DNA from 3 places in the Halobacillus sp. ACCC02827 genome. Region 2 is predicted to be linked to each of the others. Evidence: riboswitches for the same ligand, from Rfam matches in the RefSeq annotation. Region 2 holds a riboswitch; each other region holds the start of a gene.

Region 1 (7,610 bases), 980 kb from region 2:
TTAGCATCTAATACTTTGGTTACGTTCATGATTTCATACCTCCAGTAGTTTTATTGGGTCGTCTGATGGTTACCTTACTGCACAGCGGTTCGGTCCCACTTCCATTTCGCGCTGTTCCTCCTTATCCGGACGGATTTTACCCATGTTCGTTTCCCGGATCTGCTGATAAGCATTCGGCTGTGGTGGAAGGTTCTCTGTGACAAGTTTACGGAATTCACTAACGTCTTCAATGTTTAAACCATGATTCTCCTGGAATAGTGCTCCCAGTTTTCGAGCAATCGTATGATCTTCATTCCACTCCTCCATCGTCATGAAGTGGGCAGGCAGAACAAGCAGCTCGGCAGATAGTTCCTTATAGCGTGTATAAAGTGTCTCTCTAAGGTCCGCTACCCAGTCTTCTGCTTTTCCGGCAAGGTCCGGTCTTCCAATCGAATCGATGAATAAAATATCTCCCGTCATCAAGTAACGATCATCGACAACGAAGGACGTGGAGCCTTTCGTATGACCAGGGGAATAGAGCGCATGCACATCGATCTTTGCATTTCCGGCCTGAATCTTCGTTTGGTCCTGCAGCGCGTTGTATTCAAATGTTACTTCGGCAGCATCTTCGGGTGGAAGCCAGTAGGAAGCGCCTGTTTCTTCAGCAAGTTGTCTGCCGCCGGATATATGATCGGCATGCAGGTGAGTGTCCAGGATGTGTGTGATCTTCCAATTGTTTTCTTCTGCAAAGTCTTTGTACACGTCGGTCATTCTTGTCGCGTCGATGACAACGGCTTCGCCTTTAGAAACGACCATATAAGACAGGCAGCCTTTACCGATACGTATGAATTGATAGACAGATCCTCCGTCACTCAATTCACCGACTTTTACCGGCTCCAGGTGCTCACTCCACTCTTTCATTCCACCCTCGACGGAATATACGTTTTCATATCCTGCCTCACTAATCAGTTCTGCCACCATTTCAGAGGAGCCGCCTTTGGCACAAACGACGGCAATCTCTTTATCATTCGGTAACTGATCGGTAATAGACTCGACGCCATCGAGCAGATCAAAGTAAGGCACGTTCATATAAGTGAAGCTGTCACTTTCGATTTTCCAATCATGGAATGCGTCCTCTGTCCGTACATCCAGTAGGAACAGCTCTTCCTTATTCAGCACTTTCTTGACGATATCTGCAATCGGCATAGTTTTTACTGACATCCTATTTACCCCCTAAGGTATATTGGTTTGCAAAAAAATTTAATTATGAATGGAGGAAGTTTCTCCGTTCCATTCCCTCATGCCAGGTACGACATTGTACACGTTCTCCAAGCCTTTGTCTGCCAGCTTCTGTGCAGCCAAGTCACTGCGGCTTCCTGTGCGGCAGATGACGTAAACAGGTTTGGTGCTGTCGATCTCATTCATGCGTGCATCCAGCTCTCCTAGTGGAATGGATACCGCTCCCGGGATGTGCGTGAATGCAAATTCTGCCTGTTCACGAACATCCAGTATGGTTACTTCCTGTGAGCGTACTTCCTGAAGTGTTTCATTGTCCACGATGTGTGGATGTTTCTTCTCCTGGGCTTCTTCGCCGCTGGTTTTCCGGAGATAGTGTTTCAGGACATCCCCGTCTTCGATAATACCGAGATAGTCGTGTCCGGAGCTTTTCGCCCATGCCTGCAGATCGGCTTTGGAACCTTTATCTGTTGCAAGCACTTCTAAGACATCGCCTGCAGCAAGGTCTTTGAATGCTTTCTTCGTCTTTACAATCGGCATTGGGCAGGCCAAGCCTTTGGCATCAAGCGTCTGATTCGTTTTAATTGTCATCTGAGATTCCTCCTTACCCATATAGGTATGTGATTTATTCTGTCGGGCCTTCCCAGGCGAGCATGCCGCCCTCCATGTTCGTTACGTCAAACCCTTTACTCATGAGTATTTCTGAAGCACGGCCGCTGCGTCCGCCGGAGCGACAAACCATGATATAAGGTGTATCTTTATCCAATTCAACCGCCCGCTCTTCAATAAATCCCAGAGGGATGTGTGCAGCACCGGGTATTTTACCTTCTGCCACTTCTTCGTCTTCTCTGACATCAATGATGTTCAGAGCCTCACTCAGCTGCTGTTCTACTTCTTTAGCTGTCATTGTTTTCATATGGTTTCAACCTCCTGATTAGATAAATAGGTTAACGTTTCCTTCTTCTGCATCTGCCAAATAAGCAGCTACACCAGCGTACTGGATGTCATCCAACAGTTCTTCCTTTTGGAGACCGAGGAGATCCATCGTCATTGTACAGGCAACAAGGTTGATTTCCTGTTCCTGAGCCATGTCAATCAAGTCCGGCAACGGCACAGCATTATGCTTCTTCATAACGTCTTTGATCATTTTAGGGCCGAATCCTGCGAAATTCATTTTAGAAATGCCCATTTTATCCGCACCCCGTGGCATCATTTTCCCGAACATTTTCTCCATGAAGCCTTTCTTCACTTTAATTGGTTCGTCTTTCCTTAGAGCATTCAGTCCCCAGAAAGTATGGAAGATGGTAACTTCATGATCATAGGCTGCTGCCCCGTTGGCGATGATATAAGCGGCCATCGCCTTATCGTAATCTCCGCTGAATAAAATGATGTTCGTTTTCTTCGTCTCTGACATTTTACTGCCTCCTTATTGGGTTATACTAATACGTGTAGGGGTATATTGTAAAGTAAAAAAATTATCTGCTTTTGACTAGCAATTGAACAGCTTCGTTAATGGACGCTTCTGTTGTCTGATCGTCATCGGACCCTTGAATGCACTCTGCAAGGTTGGAGCTGACGACAAGACCGATGGCACGATCGATCGCGCTTCTGGATGCAGAAAGCTGTGTGATGACATCTTTACAGTCTTTATTCTCCTCCATCATTTTCAGTACGCCTCTCAATTGCCCTTCTAATCGTTTCACTCTGTTTTTCATAGCTGTGTTATATTCCACTGCGTCGGCCTCCCTTAAGCAGTTATTTTTGTTCGCTTTGAACAGTACATGACTAATAATATACCCCTAGTGGTATTTTTGTCAACAAGAAAAGATTCGGATAAGAATACCGATAGAATACCAAGCTAAGGAAGAGGTGACATGATGGAACTTTGGATGGATACCTGGAAGGTACTGCTTAGAATCGTCACAATCCTGCCATTGCTTTTGGCCGTAGGTCTCTTTATGGGGAAGCGGTCGATCGGTGAACTACCTGTCTTTGACTTCGTTGTTGTCCTGGTTCTCGGCTCCGTGGTGGGAGCGGATATTGCTGATCCGAATATCAACCACATCCATACGGTGACAGCTATTATAGCGATCGCGCTCTTACAAAAAGTCATTGTATGGATGAAGCTGAGGAGTCCTTGGTTCGGTAAGTTATTGACCTTCGAACCAACTGTTGTCGTTTTCGAAGGGAAGATGATTGGTGAAAACGTTAAGCGAATTCGCTATTCCATTGATAACATAATACAAATGCTTCGGGAAAAAGATGTATTCCGGATTGAGGACGTATACACGGCAATCATAGAACCGGACGGGAGATTGACGGTGCAATTGAAGCAGGGAAAAGAGCCTGTTACTAGAGAAGACATAGGTATGTGGAATAGGGGTGGGGGTTATGACATCCCCTTGATTATGGACGGTATTTTACAAAAGGATATGATAGCGCGTATGGAAAAGACAGAAGCGTGGGTAGAGAAACAGATCACTCCCCATGCGGTTTCGGATATCTTCTACGGAGCGGTAACCAACCGGGGATCTTTTCACTACTCGTTGAAAGGTACGGATCCGAAAATTCCGCCTATCGAGCATTAAATGGAGATCCCTGGTAGAGTGCGGATGGGTGAACCCTGACCAGGGATCTAATTTCACACGCTTTTGCTTATACAGTGAATCAACCGTTCCTCGATATCGGAGGCGAGTGATTGAACGGCAGCATCGCCAATGAGACTTACAAGAGCAGTTGGTTTCGGCATTCCGATCTTTGTTGTGCCCTGCTCATCATATACGACCATTTTACAAGGGAGAAAATAACCGGCAAGGGTATTCTCGGATAGGATGCTTTCTGCTTCTTTCGGATTACACACTTCAAGAATACGAAATTCCTGATGGAAGTCCAATCCTTTTTTCGTCAGCTTATCTTTGACATTGAACTTCCATAAGACCCCGAACTGCTCCAGACTCAGCTGTTGTTCCAGGCTTTCCACTGCATCCTCGACACTCTTCTTCGTTTCAACTGTATAATGAAACATAGAATCCTCCTTTTTAATTTCCTGATTTATGGCTATACATACCCTTTAAGGTATTTATGGAATCTGAATTTCTCCATTTTTCTGAGAAAAGTTACAAATGGAATTGACAAGGTGGATGAGGCTGTATTATCATTTTCACCAGTGACATAATTGAATAACGAATTGAATCGATCTTCTTATCTAGAGAGGTGGAGGGACTGGCCCTTTGAAACCTCGGCAGCGGATCTGAACGGATGTCTCCGTCAGAAACTGTGCCAACTCCAGCACGCCTGTGGGCGTGACAGATGAGGAGAGACGGATCTCATATACATACGTGTGAGCCTCTCTTCTTGTTTTATAAGAAGAGAGGCTCTTTTTGTTTAGGAAAGCATAGGAGGGATTCGATGATCCAGTTTGAAAACGTATCGAAAGTGTATCAGCACGAAGGGAAAGAACTGCGTGCCGTCGACCGTGTCGATTTGACGATACATAAAGGGGAAATCTTCGGAGTCATCGGTTTCAGCGGCGCTGGAAAAAGCACGCTCGTCCGTCTTGTTAATTTATTGGAACGGCCGACAGAAGGAAGGGTCGTCGTCAATGGAGAGGATTTGACGAAGCTGTCCAAACCGGATTTAAGGACAGTCCGGAAGCGCATCGGAATGATCTTTCAGCATTTTAATCTGCTGGAGTCCAAAACCGTCCACCATAACGTGGCATTTCCATTATCTCTTGTCGGTACGCCGAAGAAAGAGATAGATCAAAGGGTGAAGGAAATTCTAGCCTTCGTCGGTCTGTCTGAAAAGGCAAATCATTACCCGGACCAGCTGTCCGGCGGGCAGAAACAGCGGGTCGGTATCGCCCGAGCTTTGGCGACCTCCCCTGATATTCTATTATGTGACGAAGCAACGTCCGCTCTCGATCCGGAGACAACCAAGTCAATCCTGGAACTTTTGAAGAAGGTGAGAGACGAGTACGGCATTACGATTCTGATGATCACTCACGAAATGAATGTCGTCCGTGAGGTGTGTGACAGGATAGCAGTGATGGAAAACGGACGTGTCATGGAGAGTGGATCCATTTTCGACCTTTTCTCCAATCCGCAGCATCCGACAACCAAGAATTTCGTAAGGACGGTGATGGAGAATGATATACCCGCGTCTATTCTAGACGGCATCGAAAAGCGCCATGCCTCCGGGAATATCTACCGGATCACCTTTGTGGAGGAAAGCGCAGGACAGCCGGTCCTCTCACAGGTGGCAAAACGTTTTGATGTGGAAGTAAATGTACTGTTCGGACAGATTACGGAACTGCAGGGTATTCCATTCGGTCATTTAGTCGTGGAGTTCCAAGGGGATGCGAAAGAAATTCTTAAAGCGATCCACCATATCCAACAAACCGTAACGGTACAGGAGGTGACTGCACATGCAGGTTAATTTGATGGATTTTTGGCCGAAAATATGGGAAGCGACATATCAGACCCTTGTCATGGTCGGTATATCCCTCCTGGCAGCAGCGCTAATCGGCCTGCCGCTTGGAATACTTCTCGTTGTTACGAGACAGGGAGGGCTGCTTCAAAATAAACCGTTCTTTAACGGATTAAGTGCGGTTGTGAACTTCTTCCGTTCCATTCCGTTCATCATATTGCTCGTAGCGATCCTGCCGTTTACACGTCTGCTTGTCGGTTCATCGATCGGGACAGCAGCAGCTGTCGTTCCGCTCGTCATCTTCTCTGCTCCGTACATAGCGAGGCTTGTGGAAAGCAGCTTGCTTGAAGTGAAACCAGGAGTCATCGAAGCAGCAGAAGCGATGGGAGCGACACCGTGGCAGATCATACGTCGTGTTTATATACCAGAAGCATTGAGTTCTATTATTCTTAACTTGACGATTGCAACGATCGGTCTCGTCGGTGCTTCCGCCATGGCGGGCTTTGTTGGAGGCGGAGGTTTGGGAGATTTGGCCATCTCTTACGGCTATCAACGCTTTGAAACAGATATTATGATTGCAACGGTCCTATTGCTCGTACTGATTGTGCAGCTTACGCAGACGGTTGGAAACTTTATATCAAGAAAAATACGTAGACAATAACAGGGGGATATTATTATGAAAAAGTGGGGATTTATTTTAGGTTTCATCGCAATCATCAGTTTTGTATTAGCAGGGTGCTCCAGTGAAGGCGACGCAGCATCTGGTGAGAAGACGAAAGTGAAGGTAGGCCTGAATGGTTCCGGCGTCCCGATTTGGGAGAAAGTCCAGGAGAAAGCAGAGAAAGAGAATATTGACATTGAACTGGTTGAATTCGCGGACTACGTGCGCCCGAACATGGCACTTGCTGATGGAGATATCGATTTGAACGCTTTCCAGACGGTGTCGTATTTTGATTCCTTCATAGAAGAGCACGATTTAGACTTGAAGCCGATCGGTACGACGATCATTGCTCCAATGGGTGTCTATTCCGAAAAATATAAAGATGTAAAGGACATTCCTGATGGAAGTTCCATCGCTGTCCCGAAAGAAGCAACGAACATGGGACGCGCTCTGCTTCTCCTTGAGCAGGCGGGTCTGATCGGTCTACCGGAAGATTTCGACGGAAATGGATCGCTCGATATCATTGAAGATAATCCGAAGAACTTGAAATTTGAGCCGATTGTTGCTGCCCAGACACCACGTGTCCTTCCCGATGTCGCTGCATCCGTCATTAATAATGGAGTCGCGGTTGAAGCAGGATTTGTACCGGTGGAAGACGCTGTCTATATTGAGGATGAAACCGCTCAACCTTATATCAACATCATTGCGGCTCGTGCCGATGAAGCAGATAAAGAAGTCTACCAGAAAATCGTTGAGCTTTATCAAGAAGAGGACGTAGCGGATCACATTAAGAAAACATATAACGATTCCCTTATTCCGACATTTGTCCCATTGGAAGATATCGGCTGGTAAAGGAGTGGAGGAAATGACTACAGAAACAGCAACTTCTCTTTCCACCCTTCTTGAGCAAAAGATAGAAGGGAAGCGGGGAGAATACCTATCCATCAGTCACAGCATTCATGAACGCCCGGAAATAGGCAACGAGGAATATTTCGCTGCAGATACGCTGACCACTCTTTTAGAAAAGGAAGGGTTTGTCGTCGATCGGAATATTCCAGAACATGAAACGGCCTTCCGTGCGGTGAAAAGCTCTGGTGTTCCCGGACCTAAAATCGGGTTTTTGGCAGAATATGATGCCCTGCCGGGTCTTGGTCATGCATGCGGACACAATATTATCGGCACAGCCTCTTGTGCGGCTGCCATTGCATTAGGGGAATTGATCAGTCAAACCGGAGGAGATGTCGTCGTACTCGGCACACCGGCAGAAGAAGGCGGACCGAACGGCAGTGCGAAAGGAACATTCGTC
Region 2 (7,610 bases):
CGGCCACTTCAGTCGATGGTCTTCCAGGAACGGGGGGTGATTCCGTGGCTGACCGTGGAGGGTAACGTCAGTTTTGGTTTGAAAATGCGTCGTGTACCAGCGGCGGTCATCAAGGAACGGACCGCGTATTATTTAGAAAAAGTAGGGCTGGAGCGTTTCGCCAAGCTTTACCCTAGAGAGCTTTCCGGAGGAATGAAACAACGGGTGAGCATTGCCAGAGCATTCGCAAATGACCCGGAAATATTGTTGATGGATGAACCGTTCGCAGCATTGGATGAACAGAATAAATTCATCCTGCAGGAAGAATTACTCAACATCTGGGCCGAAACGAAAAAAACGGTCCTCTTCATTACACATAGTATCGATGAAGCACTCCTGCTCAGCGACCGGATTCTCTTGATGAGTGCCCAGCCGGGGAGGATTGTAAAGGAAAAACGAATCGAGCTCCCCAGACCAAGAAATATGGAGCAGGTCAGGGCTGACCCTGTCATGGCGGAACAATTCGTGGAGGTCTGGAATCATCTTCAGGAAGAAGTGCAACGATCAAGGATTTAAGAAAGGGGAAACATCCCATGCGTAAATCATTATGGATCTTTATCTCTCTTTTTTTATTTTTGGGTATAGCAGCAGGCTGCAGTGATAAGGAGTCTGAACAAGGAAAGCAGAAAGAAACCGTATCCGGCGATCTGGCTCCGCTTGAGAAGCGTCAGAAGGTAGTTATTGCAGAGGACGGTGCGGCGTCCGGTGCAGGATTTTACATCGCGAAAGAGAAAGGATATTTCGATGACTATAACATAGACATCGAATTTACGACATTCGCCAACAGTGATGATATGCTGCCGGCGCTTGCTTCCGGTGAAGTGGACATCGCCGGCGGAGTCTCCACCGCTTCGTTCTTCAATGCGATCGCTCAGGGAATCGATGTGAAGATCATCGCTGATAAAGGGCACTATTTCGATGGCAATTCCTACTTCAGTTTTGTTATTAGAGAAGACCTTCAGGATGAAATCAAGGAGTATGCCGATTTTAAAGGAAAACGGATTGCTGTATCTTCAAAGAATGCCGTGGATGATTACATCTTTCATGAAATGCTGAAGCATGCCGGCTTGACTGAGAAGGACGTAGAGGTTGTTTTAATGTCGGATTTCGGTAATATGCTGGCCGCGATGGGGAATAAATCCATAGATGCTGCCCTGCAGATAGAGCCTTTGATAACACAGGGAGAATCGCAGGGGTTACATGTGCGGTTCGGTGATGCTACGGATTATGCTCCAGAAGCACAAATCGCGATGGTTCTAGGCTCACCGGAATTTGTTGAAGAAGAAACAGACGTATCGCTCCGCTTCATGGCTGCTTATTTGAAGGGGGTACGCGATTACAACGATGCATTTCTTCACGGCGAGGGACTTGATGAAGTCATTGATATCATGACAAAACACACCGCTTTGAAGGATCCTGAAATATGGAAGAAAGTCGGCGTGACAGGACTGGATCCGGACGGCAGTATGTTCGTGGAGGATATTAAAGATCAGTTCGACTTTTACAACTCCAATGGTGCCATCATCGGCGAAGTAGATTTCGATGAGGCTGTAGACCCTTCTCTGGCAGCCAAAGCCGTGGACATTATCGGAGAGTATGATAAAAAGTAACATTCCAAGTTTTTCTCTTGTCAGAGAGAAAAAAATGATGTAAAGTAACGAGAGACTCAATTGAATAGTTCTTATCAAGAGAAGTGGAGGAACTGGTCCTAAGAAGCTTCAGCAACCACCAACACAGTTGGCCGGTGCTAAATCCAGCAGGTTTTAGACCTGACAGATAAGAGGGGACGGAAACAAAGAAGCCTTCTTATCCTAAAGAGGGCTTCTTTTTTATTTGTTTGGCCTGGTCTTGTCTGTATCACAGAAACATTCATGAGTTCACCAAGAAGGAGGCAGAAAAGATGACAAAACCGAAAGCAAATATTTTTGCACTTATTCCATTTGTAGTATTTATTGTATTGTTCATTGGTTCAGGGATCGTGACAGGTGACTTCTACAAAATGCCTGTACTCGTCGCTCTGTTTGCAGCTATACTGGTAGCGCTGCTTATGGATCGAAAAACAGATTTTGAAACGAAAATCATGACACTCTCCAAAGGGGGAGGACACCCGAATATCATCTTGATGGTTGTGATCTTCCTGCTCGCGGGAGCATTTGCTTCCGTCGCACAGGGAATGGGGGCTGTAGATTCCACCGTCAACCTTGGCCTGAGCTACCTGCCTGGTGGATGGATGGTCGTCGGCCTGTTCGTCATTGGGTGTTTCATATCCATTTCCATGGGTACTTCCACAGGGACAGTTGTAGCTTTAGCCCCGATCGGACTTGGTGTCGCAGAACAAACAGATATTGGTGTGGCGCTGATTATGGGAGCCATTGTAAGTGGGGCTATGTTCGGGGACAACCTCTCCATCATTTCTGATACAACCATTGCAGCTGTTCGAACACAAGGCACGGAAATGAAAGAAAAGTTCAAGGCGAACTTCTTTATCGTTCTTCCGGCTGCCATAGTAACAGCGGTTATTTTTGCAGTATGGACAGCCAGTGCGAGTGCAGATCTTGGGGAAACATACTCGTATAATTTCCTTGAAGTCATTCCATATCTCGGAGTGCTCCTGTTCGCCATCCTTGGGGTAAACGTCATATTCGTTCTGATCGGCGGAACGGTAGCAGCCGGAATTGTCGGTTTGATTCTCGGTAAATTCTCGGGGATGGAACTGATTAACCTGATCGGAGACGGCTTCGCTAACATGCAGGAGTTGTCTATGATCGCTATCCTGCTCGGAGGACTTGTAGAGCTGATCCGTTATAACGGCGGAATTGAGTATCTACTGGAAGCGGTGAATAAACGTGTCCGGTCTAATCGTGGTGGAGAGTTCGGTATCGCCGGTATCGTAACCGCGATCAATTTGTCCACTGCAAACAACACGATTTCGATCATCACGGCCGGTCCATTAGCCAAACAGATCTCTGATGATTACGGCATTGAACCGAGAAGATCCGCCAGCCTGTTGGACATCTTTGCAAGCTCTGTTCAAGGAATCATTCCTTACGGAGCCCAACTCCTTGCTGTAGCCGGTGTGGCATCGATTTCACCTATTGCAATCGTACCGTTTTGTATTTATCCGATCTTAACAGCCGTGTCCGGAATTCTTGCTATTGTCTTCAAGTTTCCTAAGTTTACGGTTCAGAAAGCAGATCCTTCCGCTCAAAAAGGATCCTGATATTCTCTGACTGGAAGAGGCTCCCTGAAATAGGGAGCTTCTTTTTCGTTTGGAAAAGGTGGTATGGCTGGGGGAGAGATCGGGCTCCAGGAGAAGGGACCTTTCCACTGGGCGCCCGGTGAGCGGCCATAAAGGAAGGCGGAGGTAGTTGGTCACTTAATAGATTTTTTCAAATTCGAATGAAATATTAATTCTTTAAATAGTTCATGAATTTGATATTATATTTCAAAATGAATCTATTGTAATGGGGCTATAGAATGAAAAAAACAGTCGAAAAAGAGAGAGAGGGGTCTTATGTGGTATAGACGACTATAGTTATATTCGGTACGCTTTTACTACATATTGTAAACGCTTCCATAATAAAGACTCTCATCATGATCCGCCATTGTTGGGAAAGTTCGATCGTCATGCGGGATAGCGGTCTTACTTTTACAAATAAATAAAGGCAAGGAGGAATGTAGAGTGAAAGGCAGGAGAAGAGGTTGGTTTGTTGTGCTGCTTACATTCTGTCTGTTGATTCCGGGAACGATGACCGGACCGGTATCGGCGGACGGGAAAAAGTCGAACAAGGGAACAGAGTTAATTCTTTTGCAGAACGTACCGGAAGCGGACAGGACAATTAAAGGGGATACGGTTCAGATGGAGGTGCTGCGTGTTTACAAAGATGGTCACTTCAAGAAGGTCGAGGAGAATCTGAAGTGGTCGTCCAACAATAAACGGGTGGCGGAAGTGGATGAACATGGAAAAGTAACATGGCACGGAAAACCCGGGCGAGCGTGGATTACCGTCCGCAGCGGGAAGGATCAGGACCGGATCGCCGTCCATTTCAAACGAAAGAAGCATAAAGGGCAGTCCGAGGTTACTCCTGTACTGATGAAGCAGAAAGGAAAGAAGTATGACATCGTAAGGAATGCCATCGATAAAATGACAATGGAGGAGAAAGTCGGACAGATGTTGATGCCTGACTTCCGTACTTGGAAGGGGAAAAATGTCACGGAAATGAATGCTGAAATAGGGCAGATGGTAAAACAATATCATTTGGGAGGAGTCATTCTTTTCCGTGAAAATGTCGTAACCACAGAGCAAACGACAACGCTTGTCGACGATTACCAGAGTTCGAGTGAGAAATTTGGACTGCTTATGACCATTGATCAGGAAGGTGGAATCGTCACAAGGCTGCAATCCGGGACAGATATGCCTGGAAATATGGCACTTGGGGCAGCACGTTCGGAAGAGCTAGCTCAGAATGTTGGTAATGCCATTGGAGAAGAACTTGCGGCGCTTGGATTCAATGTGAATTTCGCTCCTGTGATGGATGTAAACAATAATCCGGATAATCCGGTTATCGGCGTCCGTTCCTTCGGTGGAGACCCAAGATTGGTTGGAACGATGGGAACCGCTTATATGCGGGGATTACAACAAGCTGGTGTCGCTGCTACGGCCAAGCACTTCCCTGGCCATGGAGATACCGCTGTCGATTCTCATCTAGGTCTTCCTGAAGTGCCTCACGATTTAGACCGACTCAAGGAAGTGGAACTCTATCCCTTCCAACAAGCAATGGATGCAGGTATTGACGCAATCATGACGGCACACGTCACTTTCCCGAAAATTGATGATACCGAAGTGATTTCTCAGAAGGATGGGACGCCGATTGCTCTTCCTGCCACCTTATCAGAGAAGGTGTTGACCGGCTTAATTCGTGAAGAGATGGGCTATGAAGGGATTGTCGTGACCGATGCGCTCAACATGAAAGCAATCAGTGACCACTTCGGACCGGTAGATTCCGTGATTCGGGCGATCAACGCCGGAACAGATATCGTATTGATGCCTGTAGGACTTGAAGAAGTAGCGGGAGGTATTTACGAAGCTGTGGAAACGGGGGAAATCAAGGAAGAAACCATTGAGGACTCTGCCCGACGTATCTTGACGTTGAAAGTGAAGCGGGGAATCATTCCTTCCGAAAATCCGAAGTCGCTGGAAGAGAAGGTTCAATACGCGGAAGAAATCGTAGGTTCCGAAGCGCATAAACAGGTGGAAAAAGAAGCTGCTGAGAAGTCGATCACCATGGTCAAAAATGATGGGGTATTACCTGTGACACCAGAAGAGGAGGAAGAGGTACTTGTCATTGGAAATACATTCATTGATTTGCTTGGTGATGCCGTCAGAGAACGCCACGGTGCCACTACTGTTTTATCAACGTCGAGCGCGGAATTGACAGAAGGACAGTTGGAAATGGTGAAAAAGGCGGACTATATCATCTTTGGTACTTACACGTATAATGTCGCCACACGGTCTGCCGATCACCCACAAATGAAATTGATCCATGAGGTGATGGATGCGAGCGAAGCGCCTGTCATCAGTATTGGAATTCGGAATCCATACGACATCATGAGTTATGCAGGTGTCGATGCTTACCTCGCCCAATATGGCTTTAAAGCAGCCAGTTTCAAGGCGTCCGCTGCCACCATATTTGGTGAAAATTCACCGCAAGGAAAGCTTCCTGTCACGATACCTGATGAAGATGGATCGGTGATGTACGAATATGGAACGGGGCTCACTTATTAAGAGGAAAGGGAGAGGATAGCTATGCGGAAGTGGTTTATACTAGTGGTCGTTCTGCTAACAACCTGGTCCACCTTTTCGGTCGTTCTCGCTGATCATCAAGGAAACCGTGGTAAACATAAGGGACATCATAAGAAGCAGGAGGAATTCAAACTTGGAGTAGAAGTGCTGCTCGATGATAAGAAAGAACTTTTGGAAGGAAAGCGCATTGGGTTAATCACGAATCCGACAGGAGTAGATCAGGATTTGAACAGTGTCGTCGATCTTTTCTACGAAGATGAAGACTTAGAGTTGACGGCTCTTTATGGTCCCGAACATGGAGTGCGGGGAAGCGCTCAGGCAGGCGAGTATGTGGAATTTTACGAAGATGAGAAGACTGGTCTGCCTGTGTACAGCTTATACGGTAAAACGAAAAAACCGACTCCGGATATGCTTGAAAATATTGATGTCCTCGTATTCGACATCCAGGACGTAGGAACGCGTTTCTATACGTACATCTACACGATGGCTTATGCGATGGAAGCAGCACAAGAAAACGACATTCCATTCTTCGTCCTGGACCGGCCGAACCCGATCGGTGGAGACCAGGTGGAGGGTCCGGTCCTTGATACAGACTACCAGTCTTTCGTAGGAAATTATCCAATCCCACTGAGGCATGGCATGACGGCAGGAGAATTGGCGAAGCTGTTTAACAAAGAATTCGATATCGGTGCAGAGTTGACCGTTGTGAAAATGGAAGGGTGGAAGCGGGGAATGGATTATGATGATACAGACATGCCATTCGTTGCGCCTTCGCCGAACATGCCGACGGTAGATACGGCTTACGTATATCCTGGGGCTGCATTGATTGAAGGGACAAATGTATCGGAAGGAAGAGGAACTACGAAGCCGTTCGAGTTGATCGGAGCCCCCTTCATAGACAGCGAACAATTGGCGGAAGCAATGAACGAGAAGAACCTTCCTGGTGTCAGGTTCCGGGCGGCTTCATTTACCCCGTCTTTTTCTAAGCATGCCGGGAAATTATCCCACGGGGTCCAACTTCACATACTGGACCGTGATGAGTTCCAGCCTGTTAACACAGGTCTGCACTTAGTGAAAACTATCCATGATATGTACCCTGATGATTTCGAATTTCGTGCCGAAGATGCAAATGGTATCTCGTTCTTTGATCTACTAATAGGGAACGGATGGGTAAGGGAATCAATTAATGAGGGGCATTCCGTAGAACAGATGGAGAAACGTTGGAAGGATGACCTCAAAAAGTTTAATAAGACGAGAAAACATTTTCTTCTGTATAAGTAAGAGTAATCCACATTCCTCCCGAAGGAATGTGGATTTATTTTAAGGAAGGGTTATAGAGTGATTTTATGACAATTTTATGGATTTTATGATAAAATTTGTAAATATTCTTACACTTACCACATGGGGAAGGATTGATTGTATGAGAGCGACCGTTGCTATCAAAAATAGTTGGCAAAAGCTTTGGGTGATGCATGAGGAAGCGAAGGCACTGATGCAGTTTATGGTGTCCGGGAATCATACTTCTGCTTATACCAAGGAAAATGGAGAACAAGAAGGGAAACCAGGACCTTCCATGCAGCCGAGACAAAAGAGCGGCTTGATTCTTGGACCCATGCTTTTTCTTCTTGCCTTGCTGTTTGTGGATGCGGAAGGTTTGTCAAGGGAGGCTGTAGCGATTCTTGCGAGTACACTATGGATTGCTACATGGTGGATTACAGAGGCAATTCCCATTCCAGCCACCTCGTTGCTTCCTCTCGTATTGTTTCCT
Region 3 (7,610 bases), 1.8 Mb from region 2:
TAAAGGTGAGGAAAGGCTGCGAGAAAGAAACAATTGAAGCACTTAGAAAGATAGCGCCGGATCTTCCGGTAATGATTGATGCCAACGGTCAATATGGACCGGATGACTTTCACAGACTTCAAGAGATGGATGAATATGGTCTTATGATGATTGAGCAGCCGTTCCAACCCGCCGACTTCTTTTATCATAAAGAACTGCAGGCGACAATGCGGACACCCCTGTGTCTCGATGAATCAATCATGTCTTTTCATGATGCTGTCCAGGGTGTAGAGCTCGAGTCCTGCCGCATCGTGAATGTGAAAATAAGCAGGGTGGGCGGCTTGACCGAAGCAAAGGCAATCCATGATTTCTGCGAGCGTCGGGGAGTACCTGTTTGGTGCGGGGGGATGGTCGAATCCGGTGTATCCAAAGCACACAACCTTGCGCTTGCAACACTTCCTAATTTCACTATCCCGGGTGATTTATCCAGCTCCACACGGTATTTCGAAAGAGATATTGTGCAACCACCAATTATCATGGATCGGGGAGAAATCCGTGTGCCGGAGGGCCCTGGAATTGGAATAGACGTCGACAGGGAATACCTTGAATTCGTTACTAATCACTCTTATGAAGCTAAGGCAACTTAACCACCCCGGGGATTTTCGTAATAACTTCGTCCTTCTTCGACCACAATAAGAATATAAGGAGGGCGAAGGATGGACAGAAACAAGTATTATATCAATATTGGGACAAGGGAAATCTCCCTGAATCATGATGCGAACAACGATGATTTCATCATTTACGCGACAGAGGAAGAAGTGATCGGCCTTCGTGAAATCTTCGATGAAATCAATAATGCGGACAATCGGTCCTTCTATCGAGCGCATATCCCATTCATGCCTTACCATAAAGATGAGGATAATGATGAGACGGATGTGGACATGAAGAAGGCTTTCCAGCGCATTCATGAACTAGGTGATGATCAAACGAAAGATCACATCGTCCAGATGGGCGTGTTGGATCTTTGATGGAAAAAGCCCCTCCGTTAGACTGGAGCGGCTTTTTTGTATGAAATCCTTTGTTTAGAGGAGGATTTCAAAAGGAATAATACAAATAGCAGCAGAGTATCGAAACGCACCGGTTTGTATTTATACATCCTTATGGTACGATTTATACAGGTACCATCAAGAACGTATAACTAGGATTAAAGGCAGTGGAGCAAACATGAAAACATTTTATGATTTTTACCAGAACCCTGTTCGACTATCATTTGAGGATCATCCGTTCTCTGCAACTCCGAAGCATGTTTGGGTCATTTGCCGTTATAAGGACCAATGGCTTTTGACGAGACATAAGGATCGAGGGTTCGAATTTCCCGGAGGAAAAGTCGAAGAGGGCGAAACAGCAGATCAGGCAGCTGTGCGGGAAGTTCAGGAAGAGACAGGTGCGAGAATTAAAGAGTTGACGTATATCGGTCAATACCATGTGGATGGTAAAGGTGGCACGGTCATAAAGAACGTATATTATGCCGTCATATCTGAACTGGCCGATCAGGAACACTATTTTGAAACACACGGCCCTGTCTTATTCCGACATCTCCCAAAGAACATGAGAGTGAATGAGCGCTTCAGCTTTATGATGAAGGATGAAGTCCTTCCGGAATGCATGAAACGTATTCAGCGTCATATCTGAAGAATAAATATCCCCCACGTGACCACGTGGGGGATATTTTATGATGTTCAGCTATGATAGGAAGGTCCTGCTTTCCTAATTGCTTCGCTCGCATAAGTGAATTTCTCAAAGTTCTTATGGAACTTTTCGGCAAGCGCTTTAGCGCTCAGGTCGTAGGCCTCTTTATCTGTCCATGTCTTACGAGGTGACAATACCTCATCAGGGACACCAGGGCAGTGGGTGGGAACGTGTAAACCGAAGAAAGGATCTTTATACGTCTCCGCTGAGCTTAATTCTCCTTCCAACGCAGCGTGGATCATAGCTCTTGTGTAGCTTAACTTGATCCGCTGTCCTTCCCCGTAAGACCCTCCGGACCATCCTGTATTCACTAGATAGACGTCGGTCTGGAATTGATCAATTTTCTCGCCAAGCATTTCTGCATACTTAGATGGAGCCAAGGGAAGGAATGGAGAGCCGAAGCAGGCGGAGAATGTCGCCTGCGGTTCTGTAATTCCCCTTTCTGTACCTGCGAGTTTGCTGGTATATCCGCTCAGGAAGTGGTACATTGCCTGTTCCTTCGTCAACTTACTGATCGGAGGGAGAACGCCTGTAGCATCAGCGGTCAAGAAAATGATCGCATTTGGATGACCAGCTACACTGGGCTGTACAGTGTTGGATATATGTTCAAGCGGATAAGCCGCACGAGTGTTTTCTGTCAAACTTGTGTCGTCATAATCCGGTTCATGTGAGTCTGCGCTTAGTATGACATTCTCCAGAACCGATCCAAAATGAATCGCATCGTAAATTTGTGGTTCCTTTTCTTTAGAAAGGTTGATACACTTGGCGTAGCAACCGCCTTCAATATTGAAGACGCCGTAGTTCGACCACGCATGCTCGTCATCCCCGATCAAACGGCGGGAAGGATCTGCAGAAAGGGTAGTCTTGCCCGTTCCGGATAACCCGAAGAAAAGAGCGACATCGCCTTCTTTACCAACGTTCGCTGAACAGTGCATCGGCAGGATGTTTTTCTCCGGAAGAATATAGTTCATGACGGAGAAAATCGATTTTTTGATTTCCCCGGCATACTCGGTTCCGCCAATTAAGACGATACGGTGTTTGAAGGAAATCATGATGAACGCTTCTGAATTTGTCCCGTCCACTTCAGGATCAGCCTTGAAGGTCGGAGCGGATATAACCGTGAATTCCGCTTCATGATCTGCCACCTCTTCCGTATTTGGACGAATGAACATCTGTTTAGCGAAAAGATTGTGCCACGCAAACTCTGTCACGACTTGGATGGGAAGACGATACCGTGTTTCTGCGCCGGCAAACCCTTTGAAAACAAAGAGTTCTTCCCGCTTCTTTAAATACGTAAGAACTTTGTGGTAAAGCTGAACGAAAGTACTCTCGTCAATCGGCGTATTGATCGTACCCCAATCCACTTTTTGTTCGGACGTGTCGTCTTTGACGATGAATTTGTCTTTTGGTGATCTGCCGGTGTAAGTACCAGTAGTCGCTTGAATTGCACCTTTTTCTGTTAATGTGCCTTCGTTGCGAGAGAGGATCTTCTCCACCAAGTGCGGAACGGAAAGTTGGTGATGGACATTTTCTTGAGCTAGTAATAGGTTAAGTTCAGACATTTGGTTAATGGTACTCATATAAGTCGACCCGCCTTTGTCAAATAATTTAATCATCCTTAAGATGGAATTAGTATAACACATTCATTTTTATAGTCCATACTATTTGGTGAAATTGTTTCCAATATTTTGTGAACAAATATTGGCTTCTTGTTAAAATCCGGATGGTTTATTTCTATCTTATGTTTTTTCCGGTGTGAACGTTTATAAATGGAAAGAAAAGGTGGCGGGTCCTTGGTTTTGTAAGGATCCGTAAAAACCGTACCTGGTCGGGGATACGGGTGGAATCTGATTGACATGTTACATGGTTTTCGATACGATAACGAAGAACGGAAACTCTCTTATCCAGAGTTGGTGGAGGGACAGGCCCTTTGAAACCCAGCAACCGTCATGAGAATGGCATGGTGCTAACCTGAAGCAGGAAGGAACGAATTCCTTCTTGGACGATAAGAGCGAAAGGAAGCAGCCCCTTTCCTCGACATTAGGAAGGGTTTTTTCTTTTTATGGAGAAATATCCGAGCCGGAGGTCATCCGGTATAGATTCCTATATAAAGCTCTAATGGTTGTGGATGAAGCATGAACGAAGGAAACGTTTTTTCGTTTCTGCACATACTGGTAAAGAGTTCCGTCTAATACTTTGTACTTACAGAAGGAGGAGTTTTTCAGAATGCCTGCCAATCGCCGGTTATTCACATCAGAGTCAGTTACAGAAGGTCACCCCGATAAAATATGTGACCAGATTTCTGATGCCATTTTAGACGAAATTTTAAAAAATGACCCGAATGCTCGGGTTGCATGTGAGACAACAGTGACCACGGGACTTGTGCTCGTCTCAGGAGAGATCAGTACAAATACTTATGTAGACATCCCATCCATCGTTCGTCAAACAATTAAAGATATTGGATATACTCGAGCCAAATACGGCTTCGATGCGGATACGTGTGCCGTTCTGACTGCCATCGATGAGCAGTCCCCTGATATTGCAGGCGGAGTGGATGAAGCATTGGAATCCCGCGAGGGCAAGATGAGCGACGATGAGATTGAAGCGATCGGAGCTGGAGATCAGGGCTTAATGTTCGGTTTTGCTAATAATGAAACGAAAGAACTAATGCCTCTTCCTATTTCACTGGCACATAAACTGTCCAAGCGTCTTTCGGATGTCCGTAAAGACGGCACGCTGGATTACCTGCGCCCGGACGGGAAGACACAAGTGACCATCGAGTACGATGAGCTGGATAAACCTGTCCGCGTAGATACCATTGTCATTTCTACACAGCACGCGGAAGAAATTACATTGGAGCAGATTAAGAAAGATCTGCGCGACCATGTGATCGGTCCTGTTGTACCGGCGGAGCTCATTGATGAGCAGACGAAATACTTCATCAATCCGACAGGTCGTTTCGTTATCGGCGGTCCTCAAGGGGATGCCGGCTTGACGGGAAGAAAAATCATTGTGGATACGTATGGCGGATATGCCCGTCACGGCGGAGGTGCTTTCAGCGGGAAAGACGCGACGAAAGTGGACCGCTCTGCTGCTTATGCAGCCCGCTATGTTGCGAAGAACATCGTAGCTGCCGGACTTGCAGACGCTGTGGAAGTGCAGCTTGCGTATGCAATAGGTGTAGCGCAGCCGGTTTCTATTGCCATCAACTCGAATGGTACTGGCAAAGTATCGGAAGAGAAGCTGGTAGAAGCTGTGCGTGATCTGTTCGATCTGCGCCCTGCCGGTATTATCAAGATGCTGGATCTGCGTCGACCTATCTACCGTGATACGGCTGCTTATGGTCATTTCGGCCGCACGGATATTGAGTTCCCTTGGGAGCGGACGGACAAAGCAGAACAATTAAAATCTCGTTTCAATTAAGGACAAAAAAAGTACCCGCAAGGGTACTTTTTTGTTTTTAATCTTTTTCTTGCTGCTGTTTATAATAGTTTCCTTTCTCTATGTAAGTGGTTCTTATCCTTTCCAACTCTTGATAGTCATGCTCGTTCAGTTCCCGAACTACTTTCGCGGGCCGGCCGAAAGCGAGCGTCCTTGGAGGGATAACTTTTCCCGGCGGGACGAGGCTCCCAGCGCCGATGAAAGCTTCTTCTCCAATTATCGCTCCATCGAGTATGAGGGACCCCATACCGATCAGCGCGTTTTTCTTAATGTGTGCGGAATGCAGGGTCACTTGATGACCGACCGTCACGCCATCTTCAAGGATCAGTGGTTGACCCGGGCTTTGATGAAGCATACTGAGATCCTGTACATTTGTATTCCTGCCGATATGTACCGGAGCTACATCCCCGCGGATGACGGTTTTAAACCAGATGCTTGCTCCTTCATCGATAAAAACATCTCCTGTAATAACGGCATCATCAGCGATGTAAGCCGTCGGGTGTATAGACGGGCGCTTTCCTTTATATTCGCAAATCATAGTAAACCCCCTTATAATATTAGTTAAGGATAGTATAGCAGATGGAACGGGGGATAGACTGTGAATAAAAAGCAATCTCCAGCATCAGACGGCACTATCATTATCGTCCACGGAGCATTTGAACATGGTGGAAGATATGAGCGGTTGGCGGATCGGCTTCATAAAGATGGTTTCGATGTTATATACGGCGATCTGCCTGGCCAGGGAAATTCACCCGGAAGGAAAGGTCATATCCATTCCTTTGAGGAGTACATAAAGACAGTAGAGGGCTGGATCGGGGAAGCGGATCCCGATAAAAAAATATTTCTGCTCGGTCATAGTATGGGTGGTCTTGTAACGGTGCGGGTAATGGAACAGCTGCAACAGAAAATGGATGGTATCATCCTCTCGTCTCCTGCATTGGCTATTAAAGGCAGTGTAAGTGCGCCTGTGGAATGGTTGTCCTACCTATTGAATATCATAGCGCCCTCTTTACGTATGGATGCCAACCAAGACCCTTCATTGATTACAAGGGATACCGTGAAAGTCGAACAGTTTCGTAAAGATCCACTTGTCCTTAAGAAAGTCTCTGTGCGTTGGTACCGGGAGTTTCAACGTGCTTCCCGTCTGGCTTTCCGGGACGTCAACCAGTTTCCGGATGTACCTCTTCTTGTCTTGCAGGCGGGACGTGACGAACTGGTAGTGGCGGAAAAAACGGCAGAATGGTTTCATATAGTGGATGCTAAAGAAAAAACATACAAAGAATGGCCGGAATTATACCATGAACTATTCAATGAGCCGGAGTGGGAAGATGTGTACCTTTATACACTTGGGTTTTTACAACAGCAACTCAAGAAATAGACAGGGAGGGAAACATATGAAAGCAAATGTACCGAGTAACGCCCTGCATCTCATGTACCACGTGTACAAAAATATCTTTCCTTCCGTTCATAGAGAATTGAACGTTTGGATTGATCGGGCGCGTCAAATACCAGATCCGGAATTAAGGATTCAGGCACTTGCCAGCATTGAAAGCAAAACGTTCCATTGTGAAGGCGGGGCGATTTATGCGGTGCTTGCAGGGGAGAGAAGGGACGAAGCGGTTCGTTTTATCGTAGCCTATCAAACCATTAGTGATTATCTTGATAACTTATGTGACAGAAGTACATCGATGGATCCGAAAGATTTCCGCATGCTCCATCAGGCGATGGCGGATGCGCTGACGCCAGGGAATGAAAGACAAGACTACTATAAATATCGTGAGGAATCAGACGACGCCGGTTACCTCCATCTCCTTGTGAAAACTTGTCAGGACGTACTTCGGAATGCGGAAGGCTATGACATAGTCCTGGAGCATACTCGGAATCTTGGTTCCCTTTACAGCGATCTTCAAGTACATAAACATGTGGTGGAAGAGGAACGTATTCCAAGGTTACAGCAATGGTTTGAAGATCACCAGAAGGACTGGCCGCAACTGAAATGGTATGAATTTTCGGCATGTACGGGCTCTACCCTTGGTATTTTCTGCCTTGTCTCTTATACTCTTGGTGGAAGAATTGACCCTTCTTTAGCAGAGCAGGTGACAAGAAGCTATTTCCCATTCATGCAGGGGCTTCACATTCTCCTTGATTACTATATTGATCAGGAGGAGGATGAAGAGGAAGGGGATTTGAATTTTTGTTCCTATTATGAGCACGAAGAGGAGATGCGGGCGAGGTTCAAGTATTTCGTCGAGAGAACGAACGAAGAGATTCAACGGTTACCAAACGCTGCTTTCCATGAGATGGTTCATGAAGGGCTTGTTGGAATGTATTTGGCCGATCGAAAAGTCGGGCGTATTGCCAATGCGAAGAGCTTTGTTAAAGAACTCTTGAAGGCGAGTGGAAAGAAAGCGACGTTCTTTTACCTGAATACCAAAATGTAT

Evidence for each region. A riboswitch is a leader RNA that binds a small molecule or an ion and turns the genes downstream of it on or off. The one in region 2 is predicted to bind S-adenosylmethionine.
Region 1: another riboswitch for S-adenosylmethionine. It lies ahead of QRD89_RS18120 (methionine ABC transporter ATP-binding protein); the one in region 2 lies ahead of QRD89_RS03775 (Na+/H+ antiporter NhaC family protein).
Region 3: another riboswitch for S-adenosylmethionine. It lies ahead of metK (methionine adenosyltransferase); the one in region 2 lies ahead of QRD89_RS03775 (Na+/H+ antiporter NhaC family protein).

Annotation. Positions count from the first base shown of each region.
Region 1 is NZ_CP128168.1:3,441,795-3,449,404, reverse strand. Features, by position in the region: gene QRD89_RS18160 (sulfurtransferase TusA family protein) at 1-29, opposite strand, end outside; gene QRD89_RS18155 (MBL fold metallo-hydrolase) at 70-1,200, opposite strand; gene QRD89_RS18150 (sulfurtransferase TusA family protein) at 1,240-1,806, opposite strand; gene QRD89_RS18145 (rhodanese-like domain-containing protein) at 1,841-2,131, opposite strand; gene QRD89_RS18140 (DsrE/DsrF/DrsH-like family protein) at 2,150-2,629, opposite strand; gene QRD89_RS18135 (metal-sensitive transcriptional regulator) at 2,691-2,948, opposite strand; gene QRD89_RS18130 (DUF421 domain-containing protein) at 3,090-3,803, shown strand; gene QRD89_RS18125 (DUF302 domain-containing protein) at 3,857-4,240, opposite strand; SAM riboswitch class I at 4,414-4,531, shown strand; gene QRD89_RS18120 (methionine ABC transporter ATP-binding protein) at 4,624-5,652, shown strand; gene QRD89_RS18115 (methionine ABC transporter permease) at 5,642-6,304, shown strand; gene QRD89_RS18110 (MetQ/NlpA family ABC transporter substrate-binding protein) at 6,320-7,156, shown strand; gene QRD89_RS18105 (M20 family metallopeptidase) at 7,170-7,610, shown strand, end outside.
Region 2 is NZ_CP128168.1:747,907-755,516, forward strand. Features, by position in the region: gene QRD89_RS03765 (ABC transporter ATP-binding protein) at 1-555, shown strand, start outside; gene QRD89_RS03770 (ABC transporter substrate-binding protein) at 573-1,649, shown strand; SAM riboswitch class I at 1,718-1,822, shown strand; gene QRD89_RS03775 (Na+/H+ antiporter NhaC family protein) at 1,940-3,259, shown strand; gene QRD89_RS03780 (glycoside hydrolase family 3 protein) at 3,722-5,824, shown strand; gene QRD89_RS03785 (exo-beta-N-acetylmuramidase NamZ family protein) at 5,846-7,123, shown strand; gene QRD89_RS03790 (SLC13 family permease) at 7,263-7,610, shown strand, end outside.
Region 3 is NZ_CP128168.1:2,523,870-2,531,479, reverse strand. Features, by position in the region: gene menC (o-succinylbenzoate synthase) at 1-626, shown strand, start outside; gene QRD89_RS13410 (hypothetical protein) at 696-1,007, shown strand; gene ytkD (RNA deprotection pyrophosphohydrolase) at 1,204-1,671, shown strand; gene pckA (phosphoenolpyruvate carboxykinase (ATP)) at 1,719-3,308, opposite strand; SAM riboswitch class I at 3,626-3,740, shown strand; gene metK (methionine adenosyltransferase) at 3,955-5,151, shown strand; gene QRD89_RS13390 (gamma carbonic anhydrase) at 5,189-5,707, opposite strand; gene QRD89_RS13385 (alpha/beta hydrolase) at 5,768-6,547, shown strand; gene tbcS (tetraprenyl-beta-curcumene synthase) at 6,564-7,610, shown strand, end outside.